Regions from separate parts of the Streptomyces sp. NPDC014801 genome, predicted to be linked through region 3. Evidence: riboswitches for the same ligand, from Rfam matches in the RefSeq annotation. Region 3 holds a riboswitch; each other region holds the start of a gene.
The links. A riboswitch is a leader RNA that binds a small molecule or an ion and turns the genes downstream of it on or off. The one in region 3 is predicted to bind thiamine pyrophosphate.
Positions count from the first base shown of each region.

Region 1: linked by a shared signal. The riboswitch ahead of thiC (phosphomethylpyrimidine synthase ThiC) and the one ahead of ACF1AL_RS30760 (thiamine ABC transporter substrate binding subunit) in region 3 are both predicted to bind thiamine pyrophosphate.
Region 2: linked by a shared signal. The riboswitch ahead of thiO (glycine oxidase ThiO) and the one ahead of ACF1AL_RS30760 (thiamine ABC transporter substrate binding subunit) in region 3 are both predicted to bind thiamine pyrophosphate.

Region 1 covers NZ_JBIBXG010000015.1:80,480-84,684, reverse strand. The annotation lists gene ACF1AL_RS32910 (hypothetical protein) at 1-529, shown strand, start outside; gene thiC (phosphomethylpyrimidine synthase ThiC) at 626-2,410, opposite strand; TPP riboswitch at 2,403-2,579, opposite strand; gene ACF1AL_RS32900 (YibE/F family protein) at 2,651-4,205, shown strand, end outside.
Region 2 covers NZ_JBIBXG010000004.1:241,703-245,907, forward strand. The annotation lists gene pknB (Stk1 family PASTA domain-containing Ser/Thr kinase) at 1-382, opposite strand, end outside; gene ACF1AL_RS10565 (thiazole synthase) at 495-1,289, opposite strand; gene thiS (sulfur carrier protein ThiS) at 1,293-1,493, opposite strand; gene thiO (glycine oxidase ThiO) at 1,490-2,680, opposite strand; TPP riboswitch at 2,678-2,791, opposite strand; gene ACF1AL_RS10580 (hypothetical protein) at 2,844-3,215, shown strand; gene ACF1AL_RS10585 (NAD(P)/FAD-dependent oxidoreductase) at 3,248-4,205, shown strand, end outside.
Region 3 covers NZ_JBIBXG010000013.1:276,430-280,634, reverse strand. The annotation lists gene ACF1AL_RS30765 (ABC transporter permease) at 1-1,343, opposite strand, end outside; gene ACF1AL_RS30760 (thiamine ABC transporter substrate binding subunit) at 1,388-2,479, opposite strand; TPP riboswitch at 2,554-2,662, opposite strand; gene rlmN (23S rRNA (adenine(2503)-C(2))-methyltransferase RlmN) at 2,687-3,793, opposite strand; gene ACF1AL_RS30750 (hypothetical protein) at 4,108-4,205, opposite strand, start outside.

The DNA of each region.
Region 1 (4,205 bases), on a different contig from region 3:
CGGCGCGGGCGCCGTCGCCGTCGTCGCCGTCCTCGCCCCCGTCCTCGCGGGCACCGCCGCCGCGATCTTCCTGCTCGTCGGGTACGTCCTGAAGATGCTCGACCCGCAGCCCGCCTTTGCCGGGACGATGGTGACCGCCGGCTGGGTCTTCGCCGCCCTCACGGCGGCCGCGATCCTTGTCGCCACCGTCGGCCTGCTGCTCACCGCCTTGCGCAACCGTGCCCCGGCCGAGCCCGGCGGCTACGGCGAACTGCCCGAGGAACTGGCCCAGGCCCGGGACGCCTGGCACGAGGCCCTGCTGGAACGCGGCATCATCCCCTTTCTGCGCGACGCCCTCTCCGAGCCCGGTACGACGACGCCGTACCCGGTGTCCCCGTCGGTGCCGACCAGCCGTATCCCGCGCCTGGGGTACGACCGGCCGGGGTTCACCAGTCCCGACGACGGCCCCACCGCCGGCCCGCGCCCGAGCTTCTCCAGTCCGGACTACACCAGCCCGGACTTCGGAGGCCCGGAACACCAGCCGGAATGAACCCGGGCGGGCCGTGCTTCCCGCGCGGTGCGCCCGCACGGGAAGCACCTGCGCCCGTGGGGAGCACCGCCCGCCCGCTGGTGGTGTGCGCGTGCGTCAGTCGGCGATCGGCAGGTAGACGCGGTTGCCCGCCGCCGCGAACTCCTTCGACTTCTGCGCCATGCCCTCCTCGATCTCGGCCTGGCTGCCGCCGTGCTCACGGCGGATGTCCTGCGAGATCTTCATCGAGCAGAACTTCGGTCCGCACATCGAGCAGAAGTGGGCCGTCTTGGCCGGTTCCGCCGGCAGGGTCTCGTCGTGGAACTCCCGTGCCGTGTCCGGGTCCAGCGCGAGGTTGAACTGGTCCTCCCACCGGAACTCGAACCGGGCGTCGGACAGGGCGTCGTCCCACTCCTGCGCGCCCGGGTGCCCCTTGGCGAGGTCGGCCGCGTGCGCGGCGATCTTGTAGGTGATCACACCGGTCTTGACGTCGTCCCGGTTGGGCAGGCCCAGGTGCTCCTTGGGCGTGACGTAGCAGAGCATCGCCGTGCCCCACCAGGCGATCATCGCGGCGCCGATGCCGGAGGTGATGTGGTCGTACGCCGGAGCGATGTCCGTGGTCAGCGGGCCGAGCGTATAGAACGGAGCTTCATCGCAGATCTCCTGCTGAAGGTCGATGTTCTCCTTGATCTTGTGCATCGGGACGTGGCCCGGGCCCTCGATCATGGTCTGTACGTGGAAACGCTTGGCGATCGTGTTGAGTTCCCCGAGGGTCCTCAACTCCGCGAACTGCGCCTCGTCGTTGGCGTCCGCGATGGAGCCGGGCCTGAGGCCGTCGCCGAGGGAGTACGTCACGTCGTACGCGGCGAGGATCTCGCAGAGCTCCTCGAAGTTCTCGTAGAGGAACGACTCCTTGTGGTGGGCGAGGCACCACGCGGCCATGATGGAGCCTCCGCGCGAGACGATGCCCGTCTTGCGGTTGGCGGTGAGCGGCACATACGCCAGGCGTACGCCCGCGTGGACCGTCATGTAGTCCACGCCCTGCTCGGCCTGCTCGATGACCGTGTCCTTGTAGATCTCCCAGGTCAGTTCCTCGGCCTTGCCGTCGACCTTCTCCAGCGCCTGGTACAGCGGCACCGTGCCGATGGGCACCGGGGAGTTGCGCAGCACCCACTCGCGGGTGGTGTGGATGTTGCGTCCGGTGGACAGGTCCATGACCGTGTCGGCGCCCCAGCGGGTCGCCCAGGTCATCTTCTCGACCTCCTCCTCGATGGAGGAGGTCACCGCGGAGTTGCCGATGTTGGCGTTGACCTTCACCAGGAACCGCTTGCCGATGATCATCGGCTCGATCTCCGGGTGGTTGACGTTGGCCGGCAGCACCGCCCGGCCCGCCGCGATCTCCTCGCGGACCACCTCGGGCGAGACGTTCTCCCGGATGGCCACGTACTCCATCTCCGGGGTGATCTCGCCCCGGCGGGCGTACGCGAGCTGCGTGACCGCCTGGCCGTCACGGCCGCGACGGGGCTGGCGCGGCCGCCCGGGGAAGACCGCGTCGAGGTTGCGCAGACCGCCCCGCGGCGAGGTGTGCTTGATCCCGTCGTCCTCGGGACGGACGGGACGGCCCGCGTACTCCTCGGTGTCGCCGCGGGCGATGATCCAGTTCTCCCGCAGCGGCGCCAGGCCCCTGCGGACGTCGGTGTCGACGAGCGGATCGGTGTACGGGCCGGACGTGTCGTACAGCGTGACCGACTTCCCGTTGGTGAGGTGCACCTGACGGACCGGCACCCGCAGGTCGGGGCGTGAACCCTCGACGTATGCCTTGTGCCAGCCGATGGACTTCCCGGCCTCCTGAGCGGTCTCGCTCTGAACGGAGGCAGGCGTGCGTGCGTCCTTGTTGGTCATCAGACCTACTCCCTACGCCGGCATTACCCGGTAACAGGTTCGGCGGTCGACGCAGCGGTCACCGTCGGCCGACGTTTCGGCGTGGGACGTCATGTTCCACGTGAAACATCGCGCAGACGGAGGTCAGCGCCCTCTCAGCCCGGTGCTCCGAGCTCCCGCGTGTGCAAAGGTGTCTCCACGCTAGCGTCCCTTCGGGCGCGGTGAACAGAGGGCCCCTGTCGTTCTTGCGATGATCGGGCGGTGACCACGACACCCCCGCCCCCGTATCCGCCGTCCGAACCGCCGCGCGGCCAGGGCTCCAGAGGCCCCGGCCACCAGGCCGAAGAGGGGTACTTCCCGGCCGCCGACTACGGCCGGGAGCACGGGCACGGGGACGAGCACGGGCACGGGTACGGACAAGGGTCCGGCCACGGTGACGGGCACGGACCGGGCCACGGCACTTCCAGCCACGGACACGAGCCTGGCCATTCCGGCCACGGACACGGGCCCGGGCATTCCGGCCACGGACACGGGCCCGGGCATTCCGGCCACGGACACGGGCCCGGGCATTCCGGCCACGGACACGGGCCCGGGCACTCGCACAGTCACAGTCACGGGCCCGCCGCTCCCGTCTCCCGGCATCTGCGCAAGGTCATCGCGGCGATCCTGATCCCCTTCGCCGCGGCGGTCGTCGTCGGTCTCTGCGTGCTGTGGCCCGGCGGCGCCCCGGGCCACGCGCGCACCGGCGTCGGTTTCGACCGCCAGACCCAGCAGGCCACGGTCACCCGGCTGGTGGAGGTGAGCTGCGCGTCTGTCAACGCCTCCGGCACCGCCCCGACCGGGGACGCCTCCACCGCGGAGGGCTCCTCCGGCCGGCAACAGGCCGCCGGCACCTGCAAGAAGGCGACCGTCCGGGTCGACACCGGCAAGGACAAGGGCCGTACGTTCACCGAGATCGTGCAGCCGGACCAGACGCGGCAGCTGCACCAGGGCGAGCAGGTGGTGGTCGCCTACGAGCCGTCGGCCCCGAAGGACCTGCAGTACTCGGTCACGGACGTCAACCGGCGCTTCCCGATGGCCCTGCTGGCCGGCATCTTCGCGCTCGCCGTCGTGGTCGTGGGGCGGTTGCGCGGGGTGATGGCGCTCGTCGCGCTGGCCATCAGCTTCCTGGTGCTGAACCTCTTCATCCTGCCCGCGATCCTGCAGGGCTCGAACCCGCTGGTCGTCGCCGTCGTCGGGTCCAGCGCCATCATGCTCATCGCCCTGTACCTGTGCCACGGGCTGTCGGCCCGTACCTCGGTGGCGGTCCTCGGCACCCTGATCTCGCTGCTGCTGATCGGCGTCCTCGGCTCGCTGTTCATCGGCTGGGCCGCGCTGACCGGCAACACGGACGACAGCACCGGTCTCATCCACGGCCTGTACCCGTCGATCGACATGAGCGGTCTGCTGCTGGCCGGCGTCATCATCGGCTCCCTCGGTGTGCTCGACGACGTGACGGTCACCCAGACCTCCGCCGTCTGGGAGCTGCACGAGGCCAACCCGTCGATGGGCTGGCGCGGGCTGTACCGCGCGGGCATCCGCATCGGACGCGACCACATCGCGTCCGTCGTCAACACCCTGGTCCTGGCCTACGCGGGTGCCGCGCTGCCGCTGCTGCTGCTGTTCTCCATCGCGCAGAGCAGCGTGGGCACGGTCGCCAACAGTGAGCTGGTCGCGGAGGAGATCGTGCGCACGCTGGTGGGCTCCATCGGCCTGGTCGCCTCGGTGCCGGTCACCACGGCGCTGGCCGCACTGGTGGTCTCCGCCGACCGTCCGG
Region 2 (4,205 bases), on a different contig from region 3:
CGGCCAGCACCGGCTCCAGGATGTCCAGGGCGGCTCGCGGCTGCAGCGCCCCGCGCTCGCGCAGGACGTCCCGCAGGGTGCACCCGGCGACGTACTCCATCGCCAGGTAGACGTAGGCGCCGTCGGTGCCCTGGTCGAAGACCTGCACCACGTTGGGGTGCGCCAGCCGGGCGACGGACTTCGCCTCCCGGATGAACCGCTCGACGAAGGAGCCGTCGGCCGCGAGCGTCGGGTGCATCACCTTCAGCGCGAGGACGCGGTCCAGGCGGGTGTCCAGGGCCCGGTAGACCGTGGCCATCCCACCGACCGCGATCCGCGCGTCGACGCGATACCGGCCGTCGAGCACCTGCCCGACGAGAGGGTCCGAGAGGGTCGTATCCACGCAGCGAGTCTACGAGGCACGACCGACACGCCCGCCGTTTCACCCGACCAGAGGGGTGACTGCAGCCGACCTGTGACGCTGCGGAGACCCCGGTCCGGCCGCCAGGGGGCGTCTAGAAGGCGGGGCGCTCCGGGTCGAGCCGGGCGATGCCGTCCGTCGGCGAGGACGCCTCCGCGAAGTGCCGCTTGGGGATGCGCCCCGCCCGGTACGCCAGCCGGCCCGCCTCCACCGCGTGCCGCATGGCCTCCGCCATCACCACCGGCTCCTGCGCCCGTGTCACCGCCGAGGCGAGCATCACACCGGCGCAGCCCAGCTCCATCGCGAGCGCCACGTCGGAGGCGGTGCCCGCGCCCGCGTCCAGGATGACCGGCACACGCGCCTGCTCGACGATCAGCTGGAAGTTGTGCGGGTTGCGGATGCCGAGCCCGGAGCCGATGGGCGAGCCCAGCGGCATGATCGCCGCACAGCCCACGTCCTCCAGCTTGCGCGCCAGCACCGGGTCGTCGTTGGTGTACGGCAGCACGGTGAACCCGTCGTCGACGAGCGTCTCCGCCGCGTCCAGCAGCTCGATCGGGTCCGGCAGCAGCGTGCGCTCGTCGGCGATGACCTCCAGCTTGACCAGGTCGGTGCCGAGCGCCTCGCGCGCCAGCCGGGCCGTGAGCACCGCCTCCCCGGCGGTGAAGCAGCCGGCGGTGTTCGGCAGCACCCGGATGCCGAGCCGGTCCAGCACCGACAGCACCGAGCCGTGCACGTCGGCCTTGACCCGGCGCATCGCCACGGTCGTCAGCTCGGTGCCGGAGGCCACCAGCGACCTTTCCAGCACGTCCAGGCTGGGCGCGCCGCCGGTGCCCATGATCAGGCGGGACGACAGGGCCGTACCGCCGAGGACGAAGGGGTCGTCAGCCATGGTTCAGCCTCCCTGGACGGCGGTCAGGACCTCGACGCGGTCGCCCTCGGCGAGGGCCGTGGCGGACCACTGGGTGCGCGGGACGACGGTCTCGTTGAGGGCGGCGGCCACCCCGGAGGGGGCCGCGGTGAGGGACTTCACGACGGCGTCGAGCGCGGTGCCGGGCTCGATCCGGTGGGGTTCGCCGTTGACGGAGATGTTCATGCGGGCTGCTCCGTGAGGGTGCGTGCGGCCTGCGGGGCTCCTGCCGCGGTGGAAAAGCGCTTCGGGGTGAACGGGCGGGCCTCGTCCGGCAGTTCACCGGTGACGAGGGCGTGGGCGAGGACGTCGCCGGTGACCGGGGTGAGCAGGACGCCGTTGCGGTGGTGCCCGGTGGCCAGCAGCAGGCCGTCCAGCGCGGTCGGGCCGAGCAGCGGCGCGTTGTCGGGGGAGCCGGGGCGCAGCCCGGCCCGGGTCTCGGTCAGCGGCAGCTCGGTGATCCCGGGCACCAGCTCGTGGGCGTCGCGCAGCAGCTCGTAGACGCCGCCGGCGGTCACCGTGGTGTCCCAGCCCATCTCCTCGCTGGTCGCGCCGACCACCAGTTCGCCGTTCTCGCGCGGCACCAGGTAGAGCGCGCCGCCGCGCACCACCGCGCGCACGGTCCGGCTCAGGAAGGGCGTCCCGTGGTCCGGCATGGTCAGCCGCAGGACCTGGCCCTTCACCGGCCGCACCGGCGGCAGCACGTCCTCGGGCACGCCGCCCAGCCGCCCGCTGAGGCTGCCGGCGGCGAGCACCACCCGGCCCGCGCCCAGCTCCTGGCCGTCGCGGGTGACGACGCCGGCCGCGCGTCCGTGCGCGAGCATGAGCCGTTCGGCCCAGGTCCGGTGGAACACCACCCCGGCCCGCTCGCACGCGGTGACCAGCGCGGCCGCCAGCCGCCGCGGGTCCACCTGGTGGTCGCCGTCCACCCGCAGCCCGCCGCGCACCCCCGGCGCCAGCATCGGCTCCAGGCGCCGGCAGTCGCGGCCCGACAGCCACTCCGACTCCAGGCCCGACTGCCGTTGCAGGGCGTGCAGTTCCTTGAGGTGGGCGCGGTCGTCGGCGTCCAGGGCGACGGCGAGCGTGCCGCAGCGCCGGTAGCCGAGGTCTTCTCCGGTGGCCTCGGTCAGCTCGGCCGCGAAGTCCGGGTAGCGGCGAGCGGAGGCCAGGTTGAGGCCGAGCAGGGTCTGCTCGCCGTAGTGCAGTTCGGTGACGGCGGCCAGCATCCCGGCCGCCACCTGGGCGGCTCCGCCGCCGGGCCCGGGGTCGACGACCGCGGTGGTGAAGCCGCGCTGTGCGGCCCGCCAGGCCGTGACCAGGCCGATGATCCCGCCCCCGATGACGAGGACGTCTGACGTACGCGTAGGCGACATGGGCGTCCAGCCCCTCCCTTCGCCGGCATGACCCGGATCAGGTTCGTACGGTCGGAGGCCGTCCCAGCCTCCCTCTCAGCCCGGTGCGTCCGGGCTCCCGCGAGTGCTTTACGGTGGCCACCCTAGCCCGTGCCGCTGTGTGTCTGTAAGGGAGCCTTCCGTCATGACCCGGTCCCTCGACGGTCTCGTCCTCGCCCCGGTCGCCGACCAGGCCCCAGGTCAGGTGGGCACCCGCACCCGGTTCGCCTACCACGAGCGCGAGGGCCGGATCTGGGCCGAATACGCGGGCGGGGACGTGGTGCGCGGGTATCTCGTGGGCACCCGGGACGGGGACCGGCTGGACTTCCGGTACGTCCAGCTGAAGCAGGACGGGACGACCTCCTCCGGCCACTGCGCGTCCACGGTCGTGGAGCTGCCGGACGGGCGGGTGCGGCTGGAGGAGACCTGGGAGTGGGAGTCCCAGGAGGGCAGCGGCACGAGCGTGGTGGAGGAGCTGCCCGCGCATGTGGAGCAGCTCACGGCGCAGGACCGCTGACTGACGGTCTGTCAGGTGTCTATGGTGATCAGGTGAGCGAGCAGACGCAGCAACGGGGCACGTCACAGACGCGGCGCGTGGTCGTCGTGGGCGCGGGCATGGCCGGGGTGCAGACCGCGGTCGCCCTGCGCGACCAGGGCTTCACCGGCACCGTCACCCTGATCGGCGCCGAGCCCCACCAGCCCTACGACCGGCCGCCGCTGTCCAAGGCCGTGCTGCTCGGCACCGCCGAGGGCTCCGCCTTCGACGTCGACTTCGACGCCCTCGGCATCGAGCTGCGGCTCGGCTGCGAGGTGCTGGGCGTCCGCCCCGCCGACCACGAACTGGACACCGAGGCCGGCCCCGTCGCCTACGACGTCCTCGTCGTCGCCACCGGCGCCGAACCGGTCACCCTGCCCGGCGCCGAGGGGGTGCCCGGCGTGCACCTGCTGCGCACCCTGGACGACGCCGAGCGGCTGCGCCCGGTGCTGGAGCGGCAGCACGACATCGTGGTCGTCGGCGCCGGCTGGATCGGCGCCGAGTTCGCCACGGCCGCGCGGGAGGCGGGCTGCGCCGTCACCGTCGTCGAGGCCGCCGACCGCCCGCTCGCCGGGGCGCTGCCCGCCGAGGTCGCCGCGCCCATGACCGCCTGGTACGCCGACGCCGGTGCCGAGCTGCGCACGCACACGCGCGTGGCGGCCGTCGAGCCGGGCAGCGTGGTCCTCGACGACGGCACCCGGCTGCCCGCCGGCGCGGTCGTCGTCGGCATCGGGGCGCGGCCCGCCACCGGCTGGCTGGCCGGGTCCGGCATCGCGCTCGGCACGCACGGCGAGGTGCTCGCCGACGCGCACCTGCGCACCTCGGTGCCGGACGTGTACGCGGTCGGCGACTGCGCCTCCTTCCCCTCCGCCCGCTACGGCGAGCGGCTGCTCGTGCACCACTGGGACAACGCCCTGCAGGGCCCCCGCACGGTCGCCGCGAACATCGCCGGCGACACGCCCGCCGCCTACG
Region 3 (4,205 bases):
AGGTCCACCTCCCGCCACACCCGCCACGGCGACGCCCCGAGCACGGCGGCCGCCTCCCGCAGCCGTCCGTCCACCGCGCGCAGCACCGGCAGCATGGTCCGTACGACGAAGGGGACGCCGACGAGGGCCTGGGCGAGCGGCACCAGGATCCAGGAGCTGCGCAGGTCCAGCGGCGGAGTGTCCAGGGTGATCAGGAAGCCGAAGCCGACGGTCACCGCGGACACGCCGAGCGGCAGCATCAGCAGCGCGTCGAAGCCCCGCACCAGCCGTCCGGCGTCCCGGCGGGTCAGCGCGGCGGCGGCGAGCGCGCCGATCAGCAGGGCGATGCCGGTGGCGGCGACGGCGTACTCGAGGGAATTGCCGATGGCCTCGATGGGCGGGACGAGGAAGGTGTTGCCGTCCTGGCCGGTCAGCGCCCGGTAGTAGCCGAGGCCGCCGTCCAGGGAGCGCTGCACCAGCACCGCAGGCGGCAGCACGAGCAGCGCGGCGATGGTCAGCAGCACCCCGGCGAGGAGCGCCCACTGCCCCGCGCCGCGCGGCCGGCGGGCCGTGGTCGCCGCGTCCACCAGCTTCAGCGCGCTCTCCCGGCGCCGTACCGTCCAGGCGTGCACGGCGAGGATCGCGCCCACCGCGGCGAACTGGACGATCGTCAGGACGGCGGCGGTGGACAGGTCGAAGACGTCGGCGGTCTGCCGGTAGATCTCCACCTCCAGGGTGGAGTAGGCGGGCCCGCCGAGGATCTGGACGATGCCGAAGGAGGTGAAGCAGAACAGGAACACCATCAGCGCGGCCGCCGCGACGGCGGGCGCCAGCGCGGGCAGGGTGACCTTGCGCCAGGCGGTGAAGCGGGACGCGCCGAGCATCCGGGCCGCCTCCTCCTGCCGCGGGTCGAGCTGCGCCCACAGGCCGCCGACGGTGCGTACGACGACGGCGTAGTTGAAGAAGACGTGGGCGAGCAGGATCGCCCACACGGTGGTGTCCAGCCGTACGCCCCACAGGTCGTCGAGCAGCCCGCCGCGGCCGACCAGGGCCAGGAAGGCGGTGCCGACGACGACGGTCGGCAGCACGAACGGCACGGTCACCACGGCCCGCAGCAGCCGTTTGCCGGGGAAGTCGAAGCGGGCGAAGACATAGGCGCCGGGCAGCGCGAGGAGCAGGGTGAGCCCGGCGGAGACCAGCGCCTGCCAGGTGGTGAACCACAGCACGTGCCGGATGTCGGACTGGCCGAGCACGTCGGTGAGCCGGCCGAACTGCCAGGCCCCGTCGACCTTGAGCCCGCGGGCGACGATCGCGGCCACGGGGTAGGCGAAGAACACGGCGAAGAACGCGACGGGCAGGGCCATCAGCCCCAGCCGCGCCGCGCTCCCCGCGCGGTTCGTCCGGCGGACTACTTCAGTACGAGCGAGGTCCACTGCTTGACCCACTGGTCACGGTGGTCGGCGATGGCGCCGGGGGCCATGGTCTCGGGGTCCTTGGCCGCGGGGCCGTACTGGGTGAACTCGGCAGGCACCTTGGCGCCGTCGAGGACCGGGTAGACGAACATGTTCAGCGGCATGTCCTCCTGGAACTCCTTGGAGACCAGGAAGTCGATCAGCGCCTTGCCGCCCTTGGTGTTCTTGGCGTTGCTCAGCAGACCCGCGAACTCGATCTGCCGGAAGCAGGTGCCGGCCGCCACACCCGTGGGCGCGGTCTTCGGCTGCGGCTTGGCGAAGACGACCTCGGCGGGCGGGGAGGAGGCGTACGACACGACGAGCGGCCGGTCGCCCTTGGCCTTCTTGCCGCCGGCCGAGCCGGAGAACTCCTGGTCGTAGGCCTGCTCCCAGCCGTCGACCACCTTCACGCCGTTGGCCTTGAGCTTCTTCCAGTAGTCCTGCCAGCCGTCGTCGCCGTACTTGGCGGCGCTGCCCAGCAGGAAGCCGAGGCCGGGCGAGGAGGTCGCGGCGTTCTCGGTGACCAGCAGGTTCTTGTACTCGGGCTTGACCAGGTCGTCGAAGGTCGCGGGCGGGGCCAGCTTGTGGTCGGCGAAGTACTGCTTGTCGTAGTTGACGCAGATGTCGCCGTAGTCGATCGGGGTGACCCGGTGCTTGGCCTGGTCCAGCTGGTACTGCGCCCCTATGGAGCCGAGCCCCTTGGCCTGGTACGGCTGGAAGAGGCCGTTGTCCAGGGCGCGGGAGAGCAGGGTGTTGTCGACGCCGAAGAAGACGTCGCCCTGCGGGTTGTCCTTGGTCAGGATGGCCTTGTTGACGGCCTGCCCGGCGTCACCGCTGGTGAGGACGTGGACCTTGTATCCCGACTGCTTCTCGAAGTCCGCGAGGACGTTCTTGGACACGGCCCACGAGTCGTGGCTGACCAGCGTGACGGTCTTGGACTCGGCGGACGTCTTCTCGCTGCCGCCGCCCGACGACCCGCACGCGGACAGCGTGACGAGCCCGAGGCCGACCGCGACGACCGTGGCCTTCTTGGTGATGCTCACTGACATTCCTCCTGGAGGGACCAGGAAGAGACGCGGCCCTGCCCGGGACTCCTCACGGTGTCCCGGGCAGGGCGCAACAGCTCGAGTGATGACCGATCTCCCTACCCAGAATGACCTGGGCGAGGTTCGGAGGGTCTGCGGCCCTGTCCGCCGCACTCTCAGCGCTGTGGCGCTCCCCTGTCGGAATATGTAGATGTACTGACGCCAGTCAGATTACCGCTCGGTGGCGGCGAGCTGACCACACGCCCCGTCGATCTCCTGACCCCGGGTGTCCCGGATGGTCACCGGTACACCATGCGCGGCGATCGCCTCGACGAACGCCTTCTCGTCCTCGGGCCGGGAAGCCGTCCACTTGGACCCGGGCGTCGGGTTCAGCGGGATGAGGTTGACGTGCACGGGCTTGCCCTTGAGCAGCCGGCCCAGCCGGTCCCCGCGCCAGGCCTGATCGTTGATGTCCCGGATGAGGGCGTACTCGATGGACAGCCGCCGCCCGCTCTTCTCGGTGTACTCGAACCCGGCGTCGAGCACCTCGCGCACCTTCCACCGCGTGTTCACGGGGACGAGGGTGTCGCGCAGCTCGTCGTCGGGGGCGTGCAGCGAGATCGCCAGCCGGCACTTGAAGCCCTCGTCCGCGAACCGGTGGATCGCGGGCACGAGCCCCACGGTCGACACGGTGATGCCGCGCTGCGACAGCCCGAGCCCGTCCGGCGCCGGGTCGGTGAGCGCGCGAATGGCGCCGACGACCCGCTTGTAGTTGGCGAGCGGCTCACCCATGCCCATGAAGACGATGTTGGACAGCCGCGACGGGCCGCCGGGGATCTCCCCGTCGCGCAGCGCCCGCATGCCCTCCACGATCTGGTGCACGATCTCGGCGGTGGACAGGTTCCGGTCCAGCCCCGCCTGCCCCGTGGCACAGAACGGGCAGTTCATGCCGCATCCGGCCTGCGAGCTGATGCACATGGTGACCCGGTCCGGGTACCGCATCAGCACGGACTCGACGAGCGTCCCGTCGAACAGCCGCCACAGCGTCTTGCGGGTCGTCCCCTCGTCCGTCGACAGATGCCGTACGACGGTCATCAGCTCGGGAAACAGCGCCTCGCGCAGCTTGTCCCGCGCACCGGCGGGGATGTCGGTCCACTGCTCCGGCTCGTGCGCGTACCGCGCGAAGTAGTGCTGCGACAGCTGCTTGGCGCGAAACGGCTTCTCCCCGATCTCGGCCACGACCGCCTTGCGCTCGGCAGGCGAAAGATCGGCAAGATGCCGCGGCGGCGTCTTGGCACCGCGCGGCACGACAAAAGTGAGTTCTCCGGGCTTGGGCATGATGCATCCAGTGTCGCAGATCGACTGGCGTGGCCTGGGGCTGTCGGCTGCTACGACTGTCGGTAGTGGTCGTCACCGGTCGCCGCTGAGCGGCCTCGGACGGCCCAGGGACGGCCCAAAGTCGAGCGTTGCCACCTGGCATAGCGGGCCCAGCCAGCGACAAAGCAGACCTGCTGGACCGCGCATCGCGCTTCCGCCGGCCGGGCAGGCTGCCACCTTTGGTCTGCCCAGAGACACCGTTCACCCAAATTCACCAGGCGACCACTGGACAGTGCTGATTAAGCCCGATGCGAGTACCGGTAGCGGCGTGGTGTTCAGAAGCCTCCGGTGGCTCGCAAGTCCTTCAACACCTGCTCCCGATACTCCGGGCAGTAGACCGTCACGCCTATGGTCAGCAGCTCGTTTGCGTCCT